Regions from separate parts of the Actinoplanes ianthinogenes genome, predicted to be linked through region 2. Evidence: riboswitches for the same ligand, from Rfam matches in the RefSeq annotation. Region 2 holds a riboswitch; each other region holds the start of a gene.
The links. Region 2 has a riboswitch for cobalamin ahead of Aiant_RS45415 (VWA domain-containing protein). Riboswitches for the same ligand answer to the same signal wherever they lie in the genome.
Positions count from the first base shown of each region.

Region 1: another riboswitch for cobalamin. It lies ahead of Aiant_RS42835 (CbtB domain-containing protein); the one in region 2 lies ahead of Aiant_RS45415 (VWA domain-containing protein).
Region 3: another riboswitch for cobalamin. It lies ahead of Aiant_RS22265 (ABC transporter substrate-binding protein); the one in region 2 lies ahead of Aiant_RS45415 (VWA domain-containing protein).

Region 1 covers NZ_AP023356.1:9,415,449-9,421,837, forward strand. Annotated here, with positions in the region: partial or broken gene Aiant_RS42820 (acyltransferase family protein) at 697-1,206, opposite strand; gene Aiant_RS42825 (MaoC family dehydratase) at 1,226-1,702, opposite strand; gene Aiant_RS42830 (CbtA family protein) at 1,776-2,540, opposite strand; gene Aiant_RS42835 (CbtB domain-containing protein) at 2,531-2,734, opposite strand; adenosylcobalamin (AdoCbl) riboswitch at 2,742-2,896, opposite strand; gene Aiant_RS42840 (S8 family serine peptidase) at 2,980-3,897, shown strand; gene Aiant_RS42845 (MBL fold metallo-hydrolase) at 3,888-4,724, opposite strand; gene Aiant_RS42850 (hypothetical protein) at 4,910-5,593, opposite strand; gene Aiant_RS42855 (amino acid permease) at 5,674-6,389, opposite strand, start outside.
Region 2 covers NZ_AP023356.1:1,153,351-1,159,739, reverse strand. Annotated here, with positions in the region: gene Aiant_RS05340 (citrate synthase) at 12-1,295, shown strand; gene Aiant_RS05335 (ArsR/SmtB family transcription factor) at 1,429-1,746, shown strand; gene Aiant_RS05330 (SRPBCC family protein) at 1,743-2,249, shown strand; gene Aiant_RS05325 (VOC family protein) at 2,274-2,624, shown strand; cobalamin riboswitch at 2,699-2,831, shown strand; gene Aiant_RS45415 (VWA domain-containing protein) at 2,842-5,340, shown strand; gene cobO (cob(I)yrinic acid a,c-diamide adenosyltransferase) at 5,897-6,389, shown strand, end outside.
Region 3 covers NZ_AP023356.1:4,937,363-4,943,751, reverse strand. Annotated here, with positions in the region: gene Aiant_RS22275 (ABC transporter ATP-binding protein) at 1-164, opposite strand, end outside; gene Aiant_RS22270 (FecCD family ABC transporter permease) at 161-1,204, opposite strand; gene Aiant_RS22265 (ABC transporter substrate-binding protein) at 1,201-2,133, opposite strand; cobalamin riboswitch at 2,219-2,351, opposite strand; gene Aiant_RS22260 (DUF4229 domain-containing protein) at 2,405-2,812, opposite strand; gene Aiant_RS22255 (hypothetical protein) at 2,825-3,250, opposite strand; gene mqnE (aminofutalosine synthase MqnE) at 3,261-4,430, opposite strand; gene Aiant_RS22245 (C40 family peptidase) at 4,764-6,389, shown strand.

The sequences.
Region 1 (6,389 bases), 1.6 Mb from region 2:
ATCTGGCAGGCCTGGCAGGACACCCTGGCCGACGGGGTGGCGCGGGAGGTCGGCCCGGTCACCTACGAGGGCGGCGACGGCCCGGCGCGGGTCGCGATCAGCCTCGTCATGCGCGTCCACCCGATCGGGCCGGGCCTGCTGCACAGCTGGGTCCGCCCGGACGAGCAGCAGCGGATGGGTGAACGCATCGCGCAGACCGAGCGGCTCGGCAACCTCGGCTGGGGCGAGTGGGACCTGCTCTCCGGCCGGATCGTCTGGTCCGAGGAGATGTACCGGATCTACGAGCGGGATCCGGAGGACGGCCCGCTCAGCGACGAGGAGTCCCAGGCGCTGCGGCTGCCCGAGGACGAGGCGATCCACTCGCGGGCCGCCGACGCGTTCGGGCGGGGCGAGACGGTGGACATCACGTACCGGGCCCGGATCGGCGGCCGGATCAAGCATCTGCGCTCGGTGGTCGACGCGGTCCGTGACGTCCAGGTCGTCGACCGTGCGCAGCATCGTCGACTTGTCCGCGCCCAGCTCGGCCGTCAGCTGAGCCTGCGTGGACGGCCCGAGCCGCCCCACCGTCGACAGCATGAAGTAGTGCGCCCATTTCGGCATGACCAGGGTGGTGACCAGGTCGCTGTTGAGGGTGGGTGCGAGGATCGCGGCGATCATCCAGAGGATGCAGAAGGTGGTGGCGCGGCGGTAGGTGAGGCCGCGCCAGCTGAGGATGGCGAAGAGCAGGTAGAAGCGGAGTTCGACCCAGAGGGTCCAGTAGGCGGGTTCGAGGACGTGGGCGCCGAGGGGTTCGGCGAGCATGGTGAGGTTGGCGGCCAGGTCCTGGCGGGTGAACTGGGTGACGTCGAAGGGCACGCCGGTGGTGACCGGGAGCAGGGTCACGACGGTGGCGGTGATGAGTGCGCAGGCCCAGTAGGCGGGGTAGATGCGGGTGGCGCGGGAGATGAAGTAGTCGCCGAGGCTGCGTCCCCAGGTGCTCATGCAGATGACGAAGCCGCTGATGAGGAAGAAGATTTCGACGCCGAGCATGCCGTAGATCAGGAAGTGGCTGGCGACGGGGAGTTGCTGGGTGACGGGGTGGGTGCCGTCGAGTTGCCAGGTGGCGCCGTAGTGGAAGCCGGCGACGGCGAGGGCGCAGAGCAGGCGGAGGCCGTCCATGGCGAGAAGGCGGGGTTGGTGGGGACGGTCTGTTGCGGTTTGCGCCATATCCGCCAGGTTAGGGCGGTCAGGGGGCGGAGGTCGGCGGAATGGGGGTTTCGTAGAGGGCGAGGATTTGGTCGGCGACGCAGGCGGGGCGGCGTTCGCCGTCGATTTCGGCGGTGGTGCGCAGGATGAGGCGGGCGCCGGCGGTGAGGCGGCGGGCTTCGAGGAGGCGGACTTTGCCGCGGAGGCGGGCGCCGCAGCGGACCGGGGTGTGGAAGCGGACGCGGTCGAAGCCGCCGTTGACGACGAAGGTGACGTTGTCGACGTCGACGACCTCGGTCAGGAAGGTCATGCAGAGGGAGAGGGTGAGGGCGCCGTGGGCGATGGTGGTGCCGAACGGGCCGTCTTTGCGGGCGCGTTCGGGGTCGGTGTGGATCCATTGGTGGTCGCCGGTGACGGTGGCGAAGGCGTCGATGCGGTCCTGGTCGATCAGGAGCCAGTCGCTGGTGCCCAGCTCGTCGTGGCCGAGCAGGTCGTCGAGGCTGGTAAACCGGGGCATCGCCTCACCCTAGTGGCAGTAGACGCCACATGGGTCGGGCCCATGTGGCGTCTGGTGTGGTGCTGCGTGCCGGTCAGGCGTCGGCGGTGGCCGCTTTGTCGGCGGCGACGTCCGGGGTGGGGTTGCTGGTGGCCAGTCGGTTGAGCAGGCCGGCGAAGGCGATGCCGAGGACGGTCCAGAGGATGGTCTGGGTGCCGAGTGAGGCGATCCGGAACTTCCAGAGGAGCACGGCCGGGAAGGTGTCGGGCACCTCGTTGATGGTGGGTAGTAGCAGGTAGGCGATGGTGACCACGACGGCGAACCCGAGCAGGCCGGCGGTGGCGCGGCGCCACTCGTGGGTCTGGGTGCGGGCGGCGAGGATGCCGGCCCAGATGGCGACCAGGCCGAGCACGAGCACGGCGAGGTAGCTCCAGGTTCGCTGGTTGATGGTGGCGGGGTCGCCGACGGCGGGTGGGTTGGGTGGGTATTTGAGCCAGGGGACCAGGACGATGCCGGTGAGGGCGGCGGCGGCCAGGCCGAGGGCGGCGCGGGTGTCGCTGCTGGTGTGCAGGCGGCGCCGGAGCAGGGCGTAGGCGGTGGCGAGGAAGCCGCCGAGGGCGGTGCCGTAGAGGCCGGTGGCCAGGAACAGGCCGACGTTTTTCTGGGTGTCGCGGCTGACGAGCTCTTCGCCGCCCTGTGCTTCGCCGTGGGCGAGGGCGTTCTGCTCCTCGATGGCGATGGCGGCGTCGATGCGGGGTTCGCCGGCCAGATAGGCGAAACCGCCGGCCAGCAGGCCGGCGATGAGTCCGGCGAGCAGTCCGGCGGTCAGCAGGCGCCCGAAGCTGAGCGTCAGTGGCACGGGACGCCCAGCAGGTGGCGGCCGTCGTGCATGAGCTCGTGCATGTACATGCCGCTGCGGGACAGGGCGCCTTGGTCGAAGGCGACCAGGTAGGCCAGGGCGAGCAGCAGGATGGTGACGCCGGCGGCGGTGAGCAGCAGGCGGGTGGAGATGGCGGGGATGGCGAGGGGCCGCACGGTCTGGGCCTTGGGCATGGCTGATCAACCTCCTACGGGATGACGCGTCCCGGTGGACAGGCTGCGGTCGCGTGAGCGTCCTGACTCATCGCGTCCCCGTGGCCGGGGGGCGATTCACAGTGGCGCGACCGCACCGGAGTTTCACCGGTTTCCCTCACGACGCCGCAGATGGCCTTCACAACCTAGCTGTCGTGGTGGTGGGGGCACAACCGGGATGGCGTGGCGCGGATAACATTCACGTTCGTCGTTGTGATGGGGGTCGGATGGTGTGGCGGCTGTGGACGCTGGTGGCGTGTGCGCCGCTGGTGCCGGTGGTGCACGGCCCCTATCCGGCGGTGCCGGTCGCGTCCGGGGCGGGTGTGCGGGTGGCGGTGGTCGATTCCGGGGTGGATCCGTCGAATGGGCAGGTGGCCGGCCGGGTCGCGGCGGGCCGGGGTGGCCGGGACTGTGTGGGGCACGGGACGGCGGTGGCGGCGTCGGTCCTGGCGGTGGCGCCGCGGGCGGTGATCGTGCCGGTGCGGGTCGGCGACGGTGATCCGGGTGATGCCGGTGGTGTGGCGCGGGTGGCGGAGGGGATCCGGTGGGCGGCCGGGCCGGGTCACGCCCAGGTGATCAACATCTCGTTGGTGGTGGCGGCCGACGACCGGCGGGTGCGTTCGGCGGTGGCCGAGGCGCTCGGCCGGGGCGTGGTGGTGGTCGCCGCGGTGGGCAATCAGCCGGGTGCGGGCCGCCGGTTCCCGGCCGGGTATCCGGGGGTGATCGGGGTGGGGGCGATCCTGTCGTCGGGGGAGCCGGCGCCGTTCTCGCCGGCCGGTCCGGATGTGGATCTGGTGGCGGTCGGTGATGGGGGGACGAGTTTTGCGGCGGGGTTCGTGTCGGGTGCGGCGGCCCTGGTGCGGGAGCGGTTCCCCGGGGCTTCGGCCGGCGAGGTGGCGCGGCGCCTGGCGGCGACCGCGGATGCGGGGCGGCGGCTGAATCCGTATCGGGCGGTGACCGCGGCGGGTTCCGGTCCGCTGGCAGCGCCGTCGCCTTTTCGGTACGCGCACAGCAATGTCACGCCCCGCCGCCGCGCGTACTGGCCGGTCGTGGCGGCGCTCGGTGCCGGCGCCGTGGCGGCGGTGATCGGTGCGGTGGTGGCGCGGGCGCGTCGCCGGCGGTGGCGTCCCGCCGCTCAGCTCTGACCGGTGAGTGCGGTGTAGCCGCGGCGTACCGCGACCAGCGAGGCGGCGGGCCCGAACGGTGAGCGGGCGGCGACGTCCTCGGGTGTGGCGCCGGTGGCGTGTCCTTGCCGGATCAGCGTGCCGAGTTCGGTGAGCTGGCGGTGCTGGGCGGTCACGAAGGCGTGGTCGACGGGGGCGCCGTGGCCGGGTACGACGAGGCCGTCCGGTGGGAGCAGGCGCAGCAGGGCGGCGACGGTGGCGGGCCACTCCAGGGGGTAGGCGTCGGTGCCGTAGGACGGTGGGGCGCCCTGTTCGACCAGGTCGCCGGCGAGCAGCAGGCGCGCGTCGGGCACGGTGAGGACCAGGTCGCCGGCGGTGTGGCCGCGGCCGAGGTGGTGCAGGGTGATGGGGCGTCCGGCCAGGTCGATGCTCGCCTCGGTGTGCACCAGGTGGTCGGGGACGCGGACGGTGACGGCGGCGAGGCCGGTGGCCAGGGCCGGGTCGGTGGGCAGCCATTCGTCGTACCAGTGCTGTTGCAGCCGGGGTGCGTTGTCGCGCAGTTCGCGGGCGGCGGCCTCGTGCGCCCAGATGGGGGTTGCCGGGCCGGCCAGGGTGGCGTTGCCGAAGCAGTGGTCGAAGTGGTGGTGGGTGTTGACGATGGTCAGCGGGTCGCGGGTGATCCGGCGGATCGCGCCGGCGAGTTCGCGGGCCTGGGTGTCGGTGGACAGGGTGTCGACGAGCAGGGCGGCGCCGGGGGCGGTGATCAGGGTGACGTTGACGTCGAGGACCGGGTGGCGCAGGAGGTGGACGCGGTCGGCGATCTCGTGGAAGGCGGGGGTGTGGGTCATGGGGTCACCTCGGGCGGGGGGCGCGAGGACCTGACGCCTGCGCAAGATCGCCTCACTGTGCCAGACCCCGCCCGCCCAGGGGGGCCGAGCCCATCAATGAGTGTGGCCGAATCCGAGCGATCCCGCCGACGCCCTGTGGACAACCGGTCGACTGCGCGCCGCCCGTGGCACGGGAGTGGATCGGGCTAGAGGTCCCAGTCCGCGTGCACCACCTCGGAGTCCAGGACGACGGTGATGTGCAGGCGGGTCAGGCGGGCGTCCCGCGGGACGGTGAAGTAAAAGCGCTTCACGGTCTGCTCGCCCGGCGACAGGTAGCCGTTCGCATCGGGCTGCCAGGCCGGGCCGGCGAGGCCGCGCGCGCCGATGATCGATACCAGTGCGGCCGGCAGGTCGTCGGCCGGGTATTTCGTTCCCCTGGTGTCCAGCACCCAGGCGTTGCCCAGGCCGGTGTCGACCGCGGACGTGCCGGTGTTGCGGATCTGGATGGCGTAGACGACGGCCGGCCGGCCCGGGGCGCCGTCGTGGTCCTGGAGTTCGATCTCGGCCCGGGCGCCGTTGCTGCCGGTCAGGGTCAGAGAATGGGTGCCGCCGCGGTGGGCGGGGCGGGTGGCGACGGCGATGGTGATGGCCAGGACGACGGCGATGGCGCCGCCGATGGCCATCCGGGTCAGCTGCCGGGACGGGTCGGCGGCGGAGGTTCCGGCGGGCCGGGGCGGCAGGACCGGGATCGGTGCGGGGGCCGGCGAGTTGGTGGGTCGCCGCCGGGTGAGGCGGACGGCGATGCCGCCGCCGAGGACGAGCCCGGCCACGGCGAGCAGGATCGGCCAGCCCGGGCGTGAGCGGCGGGTCGGCGGGTGCGGGGTCGTCATGGCCGGGTATATCGGCAGGACCGGGCCGGAGGTGAGCGGGCGGGGCGCGGGCCGTGCTGCGGGCGTACCCGAACAGGGTTTTATCGGCGGTTGAGCAGGGAGTGTTTGCGGCTGTAGGTGAAGTAGACGACGAGGCCGATCAGGAACCAGACGGCGAACCGCAGCCAGGTGATCGGGGCGAGGAAGGTGATCAGCCACAGGGAGAACACCACGCCGACGGCGGGGATCACCGGCATCCATGGCAGCCGGAATGTCCGGGGCAGGTCGGGCTGGCGGTAGCGCAGCACGATGACCGCCACGCAGACCACGACGAACGCGAGCAGGATGCCGATGTTGGTGAGTTCGGCCGCTTCGCGGATGGGCAGGAAGCCGGCGATGGCGGCCGAGGCGATGCCGGCGATCCAGGTGACGCGGGTGGGGACGCGGCGGACCGGGTGCACGTGGGCGAACCAGGACGGGAGCAGGCCGTCGCGGCTCATCGCGTACCAGACGCGGGTGACGCCGAGCATGAAGGTGAACATGACGGTGAGGATGCCGATGATGGCGCCGACGGCGATGACGTCGGCGAGGCCGGTGAGGCCGACGGCCGCGAACGCGCTGGAGAAGCCGCTCTCCGGGTCGATGTCCTGGTAGTTCTGCATGCCGGTGAGCACGAGGGTGGCCAGCACGTACAGGATCATGGAGATGACCAGGGAGTAGATGATGGCTTTGGGGAGGTGGCGGCGGGCGTCGGCGGACTCCTCGGCCGCGGTCGACATGGCGTCGTAGCCGAAGACGGCGAAGAAGACGGTGGCGG
Region 2 (6,389 bases):
GAGGGAAATACATGACGGATGTCAAGCTCGACCACCCTGGCGGCCAATTGTCGATGGGTGTGCGCGAGGCCGTCGACGGGCCGGGCGGCATCGACGTCAGTGCTCTGCTGAAGGAGACCGGTTACGTCACCCTCGACCAGGGTTTCGTCAACACCGCGTCGACGACGTCGGCGATCACGTACATCGACGGTGACGCCGGCATCCTGCGGTACCGCGGCTACCCGATCGAGCAGCTGGCCGAGAAGTCGACGTTCCTCGAGGTCTCGTACCTGCTGATGAACGGTGAGCTGCCGACCGAGGCGCAGCTGCGCGACTTCGCCGACAAGATCCGGGTCCACACGCTGCTCCAGGAGGAGATGCGGACCTTCTTCTCCGGCTTCCCGCGGGACGCGCACCCGATGGCGGTGCTCTCGTCGGCGGTGACCGCGCTGTCCACGTTCTACCAGGACGCGCTCGACCCGCTGGACGACGAGCAGGTGGATATCTCCGCAATCCGGCTGATGGCGAAACTTCCGACGATCGCGGCGTACGCGTACAAGAAGTCGATCGGCCACCCGCTGCCGTACCCGGACAACTCGCTCGACTACGTTGAGAACTTTCTGCGTCTGACGTTCGGCCTGCCGACCGTCAACTACGACGTCGACCCCAAGGTCGCGAAGATCCTCGACATGCTGTTCATCCTGCACGCCGACCACGAGCAGAACTGCTCCACGTCGTCCGTGCGGCTGGTCGGCTCGGCTCAGGCGAACCTGTTCGCCTCGATCTCGGCCGGCATCAACGCGCTGTCCGGCCCGCTGCACGGCGGCGCCAACGCGGCGGTGCTCGAGATGCTCGAGCAGATCCGCAAGGACGGCGGCGACGTCAACTCGTTCGTCACCCGGGTGAAGAACAAGGAAAAGGGCGTCAAGCTCATGGGCTTCGGCCACCGGGTCTACAAGAATTACGACCCGCGCGCCGCCATCGTCAAGAAGGCCGCCCAGGAGATGCTCTCCACGCTGGACACGCCGGACCCGCTGCTGGACATCGCGTTCCAGCTCGAGGAGATCGCGCTCAACGACGACTACTTCGTCTCCCGCAAGCTGTACCCGAACGTCGACTTCTACACCGGCCTGATCTACAAGGCCATGGGCTTCCCGACGAAGATGTTCACGGTGCTGTTCGCTATCGGTCGTCTGCCCGGCTGGATCGCCCAGTGGCGCGAGATGATGCACGACCCGGCCAACAAGATCGGTCGCCCGCGGCAGATCTACACCGGTTCGCCGGTGCGCGACTTCACCCCGATGTCGCAGCGCTGAAAATCGGCGCGGACTCGGAGGCGGAGCCCGACCCGAATAAGTGCGAAGTGCGCCCCACCGGTTTTCCGGTGGGGCGTTTTTCGGTCTCCGGTATTCCTTGACAGTTATATACGCGTAGCGGCATGTTGGAGGGGTGGACGTTCTGGAGGTGCTCGCCGAACCGGCCCGCCGGCGCATCGTCGACGCGCTGCTGACCCGCGAGGCGAGCGTCGGTGACCTGGTCGGGGCGCTCGGGATGAGTCAGCCCGCGGTCTCCAAACACCTGCGGGTGCTGCGCGAGGCCGGCGTCGTCTCGGTGCGCGCGCAGGCCCAGCAGCGGATCTACCGCCTCGAAGGTGCGCCGTTCCGGGCGCTCGACGCATGGCTGCGGCCGTACCGGAAATTGTGGGACCGCCACCTGGACGCCCTCGAGCGACATCTCGCGCCGACAACCTCGGAGGAGGAACCGTGACCGGACCACTCGCCGATGCCCGCGTGGCCGCCGACGGCGACCGCTGGACCCTGATCTTCGTCCGTGACCTGCCGCAGCCGCCCGAGCAGGTGTGGCCCGCGCTGGTCGACCCGGAGCGCCTGGACCGCTGGGCGCCCTTCACCGCCTCCCGTGCCCTGACCGAAACCGGCCCCGCCACGCTGACCATGGTCGACGGCGACGACCGCACCGCGCTGCCCGCGACGGTGCGCCGGGTGGAGCCGCCGCACCTGCTCGAATACACGTGGGGCGAGGATCTGCTGCGCTGGGAGCTGGCGCCGGTCGAGGGCGGCACCCGGCTCACCCTGCGGCACACGCTGGCCGATCGGGACATGGACGCGATGGTCGCGGCCGGCTGGCACCTGTGCGCGGACGTGCTGGCCCGCCTGCTGGCCGGCGAGCCGGTCACCGCGATCCGCGGCCGGGACGCGATGCGCCACGGCTGGGCGGAGCTGCGCGACCGGTACGCCGAACTCTTCGCCTAGCCGAGCTGACGTAGGGTCGCGATCATGACCGTAATCGGACTTCAGCGCCTTATCGTGTCGGTAGCGGACCTGTCCCGGAGCCGGGCCCTCTACCAGGACGTTCTCGGTCTCGTGGAGAAGGCGGCCTTCGGGGACGTCGTCGCGTTCGAGGTGCCGGGCACGACCACCGAGCTGCTGCTGCACCAGCGGCCGCCGACCGCCGGCCTGGCCGGGGTGGCGATCAGTTTCCGGGTGGACGACGTCGACGCGACCACCGCGGCCGCCGAGAAGACCGGGGCCACCGTGATCGACGCGCCGGAGGACCAGCCGTGGGGTGAGCGGCAGGCGGTGCTCAGCGACGCCGACGGGCACGTGCTCTGCCTGGTCTCGGTGTGACCTTGGTGATCTCGCTGCTCGTTGTTTGACGGGCTGGGGGCCGGATCGGAAAGATGGGGCGCGAGCGGTTGCGGAGGAACCCGGTGCGAGTCCGGGACGGTCCCGCCACTGTGACCGGGGAGCGACCCGCTGACGAGACAGCACGCCACGGCCCGACCGGCGGGCCGGAAGGCGAGCGGGGAACGGCGATCCGGGAGTCAGGAGACTCCGGCCGCTCGTGACGACCGACGCGCGGGCGTGGACACCCGCCGGGAGGGAAACCCCTGTGACAACTCCGTACCCGTTCTCGGCCGTGGTCGGCCTGGACGACCTGCGCCTCGCCCTGCTGCTCACGTCGGTCTCGCCGGCCGTGGGCGGGGTGCTGGTCCGCGGCGAGAAGGGCACCGCCAAGAGCACGGTCGTCCGCGCCCTGGCCGCCCTGCTCCCGCCGGTCACGGTGGTCCGCGGCTGCCGCTTCGCCTGCGACCCGGCCGCACCGGACCCGGAGTGCCCGGACGGCCCGCACGCCGCCGACACCCCCGCCGCGCACCGCCCGGCCAACCTGGTCGAGCTGCCGGTCGGAGCCACCGAGGACCGGGTCGTCGGCACCCTCGACATCCAGCGTGCCCTGGCCGACGGCGTCAAGGCGTACGAGCCCGGCCTGCTGGCCGCCGCCCACCGCGGCGTCCTCTACGTCGACGAGGTCAACCTCCTCCCGGACCACCTGGTCGACCTGCTCCTGGACGCCGCGGCGATGGGCCGCGCCCACGTCGAGCGCGACGGCGTCTCGGTCAAACACGCCGCCCGCTTCCTGCTGGTCGGCACCATGAATCCGGAGGAGGGCGAACCCCGCCCCCAGCTGGTCGACCGGTTCGGCCTGGTGGTCACGGTCGCCGCCCCGCGCGACGCCACCCAGCGCGCCGAGGTGGTCCGCCGCCGCCTCGCCTACGAGCTGGACCCGGCCACCTTCGCCGCCCGGTTCGCCGCCGACGAGCGGGAGTACGCGGCCCGGATCGCGGCGGCCCGCGCCATCCTGCCGACGGTGGTCCTGCCCGACGCCGAACTCGACCGGATCGCCCGGGTCTGCCTGGCGTACGGGGTCGACGGCATGCGCGCGGACATCGTGGTGGCCCGCTGCGCGGTCGCGATGGCGGCCTGGCACGGCCGTGACCGGGTGACCGCCGACGACGTGCGGGACGCGGCCCGGCTGGCGCTGCCGCATCGCCGTCGCACCGATCCGCTGGATCCGCCCGGGACCGACGAGGAGAAGCTGGACCAGGCTCTCGCCGAGGCCGAGCGTCAGGCCCGGGAGGATCTCGAACGCCAGGCCGAGGAGCAGCAGGCGGGGGATGACACCTCTGGTGATGGGCCGGACGATCAGCAGCCGGACGACGATCCGGACGGCGGTCCCGACGGCCCGGACAGCGGCCCCGGCGGCCCGGACAGCGGGCCCGGTGGTCCCGGCGGCGGCCTTCCTCCCGGTGGCCCGCGGGCTGAAGCGCCTTCGCCCGCCGACAACCCGCCGCCGAGCGGCGAGAGTCCGCAGGGCGGCGCCGCGGCCCCGGCCCAGGCCGGCGCCGCGTTCCGGCCACGCACGCTGCGGATCACCGCCCTCGGCGAGGGTGGCCACACGGGCAAGCGCTCCCCGGCCTACGCCCGCCGGGGCCGCGTCGTCGGCTCCCGCAAACCCCTCGGCAAACTCGCCGGCGCTCCACACCTCCCCGCCACCCTCCGTGCCGCCCTGCATCGCGCCGCCCTGGCCGCCGGTCAGGCGACGGTCGCCGACAGCCGCGAGCCGGTCGGTGACCTCAATCCGATGAACGCCGGCGCGCCGGTGGGCGACGGCGGACCGATGAACGCCAGCGGGCCGGTGGGCGACGGCGGGCCTTTCGGTGACCGTGGGCTGGTGGGTGACGGCGGGCCTTTCGGTGACCGTGGGCTGGTGGGTCACGGCGGGCCTTTCGGTGACCGTGGGCTGGTGGGTCACGGCGGGCCTATCGGTGACCGTGGGCTGGTGGGTCACGGCGGGCCTTTCGGCGACCGTGGGCTGGTGGGTGACGGTCGGCCTTTCGGCGACCGTGGGCCGGTGGGCGACCGCGGCGGGATGATGCGCGCGCCGCGGGTTTTCGACGTCGAGCCACGGGACCTGCGCGAGGCTATCCACGTCGGCCGCGAGGCGAACCTGGTGCTGTTCGTCGTCGACGCCTCCGGCTCGATGGCCGCCCGCAAACGGATGACCCTGGTCAAGACCGCCGTCCTGTCCCTGCTCCGCGACGCCTACCAGCGGCGCGACCGGATCGGGATGATCACTTTCCGGGGCGCGGACGCCGACGTGGTGCTCCCGCCGACGTCCAGCCACGAGGTCGGCGTGATGCGGCTGGCCGCCCTGCGCACCGGCGGCCGCACCCCGCTCGCCGCCGGCCTGCGCGCGGCCGCCCGCACCATCGCCACCGAACGCCGCCGCGACCCGCGCCGCCGTCCCCTGCTGATCGTGGTCACCGACGGCCGCGCCACCAGCGGCCCCGACCCGCTGCTGCTGGCCCCGGCCCTGAGCGGCGTGGCCACCGTCGTCGTCGACTGCGAATCCGGCCCGATCCGCCTGGGCCTCGCCCGCAAACTCGCCGCCGCCCTCCGGGCCGATGTGATGCCGCTGGAGCAGCTGGAAGCCGCCACCGGCCGCGGCCGCCCGGCATCCAGCGCGGTTCCGGGGGATCGCGCTTACCGCCGGGCTGCCTGATCAAGCGGCCCGGCCGCGAGTCGCTGTTCCCGGCTGGTCCTGAGGGCCCTAATCCGGACCGTTTTAGGGCCCTCAGCGCCAGCCCGGACCGGGAGGCGCGGCCGGGCCTCGGTTGCCGGCGGTCTCGCGTCCCGGGTACGGCGGGTGTGCCGGGGTACGGCGGGTGCCCCGGCGTGGTGTGCCGGGCAGAGCAGGTGTGCCGGGGCGGAGCCGGTGGCGGCGGGGCCGGTGTGCCGGGCAGTGGCCGGTGCTGGGCAGAGCGGGTGTGCCGAGCAGAGGCGGGTGCGGGCGGGGCGGGTGTGCCGGGCGGAGCCGGCGGCGGGGCGGGTGTGCCGGGCGGAGCCGGCGGGCGGGGCGGGTGTGCCGGGCGGAGGCCGGTGCCGGGCGGGGTGGGTGTGCTGGGCGGAGGCCGGTGCTGGGCAGGGCTGGTGTGCCGGGGGGAGCCGGTGGCGGCGGGGCGGGTGGGGCCGGTGGGTGGTTTGGTGGGGCTGGGCAAGCGGTGGGTGGGGCGGATTGCGTACGGGGAAGGGTTTGATGTGGTGAGGGGAGCGAGCGGATGCCGCAAGGGAAAGTGACCACCGTGCCCGACGACGGGCTGACGACGCGGCAGCGGCGGCGGCAGGCGGTCTTCGCCGTGCACACCGGGCCGGGCAAGGGTAAGTCGACGGCCGCGTTCGGGATGGCGTTGCGGGCGTGGAGTGCGGGGTGGCCGATCGGGGTCTTCCAGTTCGTCAAGTCGCAGAAGTGGAAGGTCGGCGAGGAGACGGCGCTCAAGGCCCTGGACGGCGTGAACGGGACGCCGGTGACCTGGCACAAGATGGGCGAGGGCTGGTCCTGGATCCAGCGGGCCGGCACCGAGCGGGACCACGCCGCCGAGGCCGCTGAGGGGTGGGCGCAGATCAAGCGGGACCTGGCGGCCGAGACGTACAAGTTCTACGTGCTCGACGAGTTCACCTACCCGATGAAGTGGGGCTGGGTGGACGTCGCGGACGTGATCGAGACGCTCGCCGAGCGACCCGGCACGCAACACGTGGTGATCACCGGACGGG
Region 3 (6,389 bases), 3.8 Mb from region 2:
AGCAGGCCGGCCACGGCGCGCAGGGCGGTGGACTTGCCGGCGCCGTTCGGGCCGATCACGGTTACCCACTCGCCGACGGCGACTTCGAGGTCCACGTGGTCGACGATGAGGGCGTCGTCCAGGCGTACCGTCAGGTCGTTGACCATGATCGCCGGGGCGGTCATGTCGTGATCCCGCGGCTGGTGCGCATGACCACGATGAAGAAGGGCGCGCCGAGGAACGCGGTGACCACCCCGATCGGGATCTCCGCGGCCCCGCCGGCGACCCGGGCCAGCAGGTCGGTGAGGGTCAGGAAGGCCGCGCCGAACAGCAGCGACAGCGGCAGCAGCGAGCGGTAGCTCGGGCCGGTGAGCAGGCGCACCGTGTGCGGGACGATGATGCCGACGAAGCCGATCAGGCCGGAGACCGAGACCGCCGCGGCGGTGCCCAGCGACGCCGCGATGATCAGCAGGTAGCGGCTGCGCTGCGGGTGCAGGCCGAGGCTGGACGCCTCCTCGTCGCCGACGGTGAGCACGTCGAGCTCGCGGCGCTGAGTGAGGACGATGGCCGCGGTCAGCACGGTGTAGGGCAGGACCACCAGGACGTCGTGCCAGCCCGCGGTGGCCAGCCGGCCGAGCAGCCAGGAGTACACCTCGCGCAGCGACTCGACGTGCCGCTGCAACAGGTAGGTCTGCATCGCGGCGAGGAACGCGGAGACCGCGACCCCGGCCAGGATCAGCGTGCTGGGTGATCGGTCCCGGCCACCGGTGGCGCCGAGGATCCAGGTCATGGCGACCGCGATCAGGCCGCCGAGAAAGGCCGCCACCGGTACGCCGAGCGGCAGCCCGCCCGTCGCGCCGGCGGCCGGGCGCAGCACGATCACCGCGGTCACCCCGAGCCCGGCCCCGGCGGCGACGCCGAGCAGGTGCGGATCGGCCAGCGGATTGCGGAACGCGCCCTGGTAGGCGGCGCCGGCCAGGGACAGCATCGCGCCGACCAGGAGACCGAGCACCACCCGGGGCAGCCGCAGCTCGGTGAGGATGGCGACCTCCCGCTCGGTGAGGCCGCTGTGCAGATCCACCCCGGGGATCAGGTTGAGCAACTCGACCGCGACCGCGCCGGGCGGCAGCGAGACCGAGCCGAAGGCGAGGCCGGCGACGACCGCGACCAGCACGGCCAGCACACCGGCCGCCAGCCAGGCCGGGCGGAGCCCGGCCGGTCTCATGACGCCGGAACCTTGCTCACCGCGTCGGCCACGGCCTTCACAAGATCCACGGTACGGGGACCCCAGCGCGAGGCGATGTCGTCGTCCAGCGGATAGATCTGCTTCTTCCGCACCGCCGTGATCGACGACCAGCCGCTGCGCGCCCCGACCGTGTCGGCGGACTGCTGGCAGCACTGGGTGTCGGCCAGGAAGATGGTGTCCGGGTTCGCCTTGACCAGCGCCTCCGCGGAGAGCTGCGGATAACCGCCCTTGCTGCCGTCGGCGTCCGCCGGGTCGGCCACGTTGGTCATCGCGAACAGGTCGAACACCCCGCCGATGAAGGTCTTCGAGGTGGCGGAGTACAGCTCCGGGCCGAGCTCGTAGTAGTAGCTGAGCGGCTTGGTGCGCGCCGGGACCGCCTTGACCACCTGGTCGATCTCGGCCTTCATCTGCTCGTTGAGCTTGGTGGCCTCGCTGCTGTGCCCGGTCAGCGTGCCGAACTCGGCGATCTCCCGGTAGGTGTCGTCCAGGGTCTGCGCGGCCGGCGACAGGAACACCGGGATCTTGAGTTTGCCGAGCTGGGCGACGATCTGGTCGGCGTCGCCGGAGAGCACCACCAGGTCCGGATCCTTGGCGGCGATCGCCTCGGCGTTCGGCTTGAAGCCGGAGAGGTCGGTCTTGGGCGCGTCGGCCGGGTAGTCGGACTGGTCGTCGACCGCGGTGACCTGGGGACCGGCGCCGATGGCGAAGAGCATCTCGGTGGCGGTGGGGCTCAGCGAGACGATCTTCTCGGGCCGCTTGTCCAGGGTCAGCGAGCCGACCGTGGCCGGGAAGCTGGCGGCCGCGCTCGCCTGTCCGGGCTCCGGCGACTTGTCGGTGCTGTCCTTGCTGCCGCAGCCGGTGAGCAGCAGTGCGGCCGCCGTGGTGGCGGCGAGAAGCGCGCGCTTCATCGAGGTCCTCCTGTCGGTCGGGTGTGGTGCATCGCCGACAGGGCCCGGGGCCGCCGCCTGCGAGACGCCCCTCCCCGGGAGCGTGGGTTCGCGACCGCTCCCAGGCGACCTGGCTAGACCTCACATGGAGGGATCACAGTTGCGGGACAGCTCCGGTTTCACACCGGCTTCGCTGCGGCGCGGTCCCTGAAACGCTATCCCAGAGCGGCGCCGGCCGTCGCTCGACCTCAGGGTCTGTTCCGTCGGACACGTCCGCGGGCGCTTGCGGGCGTTACTTACCGGCCTCGCTCTTGTCCTCGCTCTTTTCGCCGCTGGCGTCGCCGGCCTTCGCATCCGCGGCGGTCTCCCCGGCGGTCTTTCCACCGGCGGTCTTCTCGTCGGCGGTCTTTCCACCGGCGTCGGCCGCGGCGACCCGGTCACCGGCCGCGGCGGCCTCGTCGTCTCCCGCCAGGGCGGAGCGCAGCCGCGCCTTCTCCGCGGAGCGGCGCTCGGCCGCCGAGCCGAGTTGCTCGGCCATCTGGTCGCGCCACTTGCGGAGCAGGAAGAACGCGAACCCGGCCGAGGCGACGAACGCGATCATCACCTTGACGAGGATGTTCAGCGGCAGCGGGAAGAGCGCGGCGAACACCACCACGAACAGGCCGAGGCGGCCCAGCGTGTACTTGACGGCGGGACTCATGATCTCTCTCCCTCAGCCGGACCGCTGACGGAGCCAGCGGAGGCCGTAGAACCAGACGAAGCAGTACACGACCGTAGCGGCCACGGCGCCGGCACCGCCGCTCACCAGGGGTGGAGTGTACGGCGCGACGACACCGGCGACCGTCATGCCCGCGGCGGCGCCGAACCCGATGCCGAGCGCCGCGGCCAGCACCCGGTCGGCGCCGAAGCCCTGCGCCCGGAACTGCTCGACGAACAGCCAGGTCGGCAGGATCAGGATCAGCCAGCCGTTGGTCTGGCCGAACTCGGCCACCCTGCTCAGCGCCAGGATGCCCTCCAGGACGAGCACCACCGCGATGCCGACGACCAGCCCGGCGAACGAGGCGCCGAGCAGATCACCGACCGTCTCCACCGGCCCCGCGGTGCGCCGCAGACCGCCTTTGCCGCGCTGCTGAGTCATCTCCGGAACCCTAGGCCCAGACCTTCTGCGGCTCACTGCGCCGCTCGGCCAGGCTGGTGGGCTTGTCATACTCCCGGACGACCTCGTAGCGCGTGTTGCGCTCGACCGGCTGGAAACCGGCGTCCCAGATCAGGTCCAGCAGGTCGTCGCGGTGCATCGTGTTCGGCGTGCCGTACGAGTCGGCGTCGTGGGTGATCTTGTATTCCACCACCGAGCCGTCCAGGTCGTCGGCCCCGAAGTTCAGCGAGAGCTGGGCGACCGACAGGCCGTGCATGACCCAGAAGCACTTGACGTGCGGCACGTTGTCGAACAGCAGGCGGGAGACGGCGAACGTCTTCAGCGACTCGGCCGGGGCGGCCATCGTGGTGCGCTCCTGGATCCGGTTACGGATCTTGCCGTCCGCCGAGTCGTGGAAGTCGTGCTGATAGCGCAGCGGGATGAAGACGGCGAAGCCACCGGTCTCGTCCTGCAACTCGCGCAGGCGCAGCACGTGGTCGACCCGGTGCCGGGGCTCCTCGATGTGCCCGTAGAGCATGGTGGCCGGAGTCCGCATGCCTTTCTCGTGGGCCAGCCGGTGGATCCGCGACCAGTCCTCCCAGTGGCAGGCGTGGTCGACGATGTGCTGCCGGACCTCCCAGTCGAAGATCTCGGCGCCGCCGCCGGTCAGCGACTCCAGCCCGGCGTCCATCAGCTCGTCGAGGATCTCACTGGCGGACAGGCCGCTGATCTTCTCGAACCACTGGACCTCGGTGGCGGTGAAGCACTTGAGCTTCACGTTGGGCAGCGCGGCTTTCAGCTCGCGCAGGACCTTGGGGTAATACCGCCAGGGCAGGGTGGGGTGCAGGCCGTTGACGATGTGCAGCTCGGTGAGCTGCTCGTCCTCCATCTCCTTGGCCTTGCGGACGGCCTCGTCGATGCGCATCGTGTAGGCGTCCTTCTCCCCCGGCTTGCGCTGGAAGGAGCAGTAGGCGCAGCTGGCGGAGCAGACATTCGTCAGGTTCAGATGCCGGTTGACGTTGAACATCACCCGGTCACCGTTCAGCTCGGTGCGCTTGTGGTGAGCGAGCCGGCCGAGCCAGGTCAGGTCGTCGCTCTCGTAGAGCGCGATGCCGTCCTCGCGGCTGAGCCGCTCACCGGCGTAGACCTTCGCCTCAAGGTCACGCTTCAGTCCGGCATCCATGTGCGCCCCTCTCCCGTCGTCGCCGTCGAGACTACGTCCCGGGTCTGACAGGCGGCACGCCGCCGGGCGGGCGGGAGGCCTGTCTCACGTACTGGGAAGTAACCGGAATAGACGATCATGAAACCGGCTCCACAGGCCGACGACCAGGGCAAACACTTACAGTCGCCAACAAGTAGAAAAATTCTCAGGGTCCTTTCATCTTCTTTCGATCGACAGCGGTGCGCCGCCTGCGGTATGAACCTTTAGGAACGACTAGCGACGGTCAGCCGGCCGCCGCGGACGGGGAGCTTCATGTCGAAGGCAATGCGGTACGGACGGGGTTATTCACGCTCCGTGCAGCGACTGCGCCCCGTGTCGTACTCGGCGGCAGTCGCCGCGGCTGTGGCTGCCCTGTTCCAGCCGATCCCGGCCATGGCCGCGCCCGGCGACGACCCGGCGCTCGCCGCCGGCATCCCGGACGCCGGCTCGCGTCCGACCGCGCTCGGTGCGCTGGTGCTCCCCGGCACCCCGGTCAGCCCGGTCACCACGCCCAGCGCCATCCCCGGTTCGGCGACCAACCCGGCCCTCCAGCAGATCGAGAAGGGCCGCTTCGAGGTCGACCAGCTCGGCGACCAGCTGCTCAAGCTGAAAGCCGACCGCGACCTCGCCCAGTCCCAGCTCGCCACCGCCAACCAGCAGGTCACCGACGCGCAGGCCAATCTCCAGGCCGCGCAGAGCAACGCGGTCGCCGCCGCCGGCCAGGCCATCCAGCAGGCCGCCGCGGTCCCGGACGGCGCGCTCGACTCCAGCCTCATCGGTCTCGACCAGCTCGCCCGGTTGCAGCGCGGCGAGACGCCGACCGACGACACGGCCGCCCGCCGCCTCGAGGCCGCGCAGGTCGCCGCCCAGATCGCGCTCGACGAGCAGACCACCACCACGACCAAGCACAACAACCTGGTCGCGCAGTACACGAAACTGAACACGCGGCTCACCCAGAAGCAGACCGCGCTGACCGCGCTGGAGAACAAGCACCGCGACGAGCTGAACGCGGCCGAGGCCGCCGCCAGCGTGACCGACCAGGCGCTCGGCTCGGAATACCTGGCCGGCTCCGGCGCCGGACGCGGTGCCGACCCGCGGGCGGTCCAGGCGCTCCAGTTCGCGCTCGCCCAGCGCGGCGACCCGTATGTCTGGTCCGAGGAGGGCCCGGATCAGTACGACTGCTCCGGCTTGATGTACGCGGCTTACCACTCGGTCGGCTTCCCGCTGGTCCGCGTCTCCCGCGACCAGTACTGGCAGACCCGGAACAAGGTCGTCGACCGCTATTCGCTGCTCCCCGGCGACCTGCTGTTCTTCAGCTACACCAACAGCTGGACGGGCATCCACCACGTCGCCATGTATGCCGGCGACGGCATGATGGTCGAGGCCCCGCGCACCGGGTTGAACGTGCGGCTCGTCCCGGTCCGGTGGAGCCGCCTGTTCCAGGCCACCCGGGTGTTCGGCTCGGTCGAGGGCGGCGTCGACGACCTGCCGCTCGGCACGCCCGACCCGGAGGAGCCGGGCACCGGCGCGACGACCAGCAGGACGCCGTCGCCGTCGGCCTCCAAGACCACCAAGCCGGGCGGCTCCACGAGCCCGAGCGGCAGCAAGTCGCCGACGCCGTCCAAGAGCACCAAGCCGCCGGCTACGACGCCGACGCCGGGCGGCTCGGCGACGAGCCCGTCGACGGGCGGATCCGCGTCGTCCAGCGCCGGATCGTCGAGTTCCGCCTCGGCGGGTTCGCCCAGCAGCACCGGCACCGGCGAGACCAGCACCGGCACGCCCGCCGAGACGACGACGAGCGCGGCTGCCACCTCCACCTCGTCCGCGAACGCGACGGAGAACGCGTCGAAGACGGCGACCGCGACGGAGACCGCCTCGAAGACGGCGAAGGCGACGACGGCCGCAGCGTCGGCTTCGGCGTCCAGCTCGGCCGGCGACTGA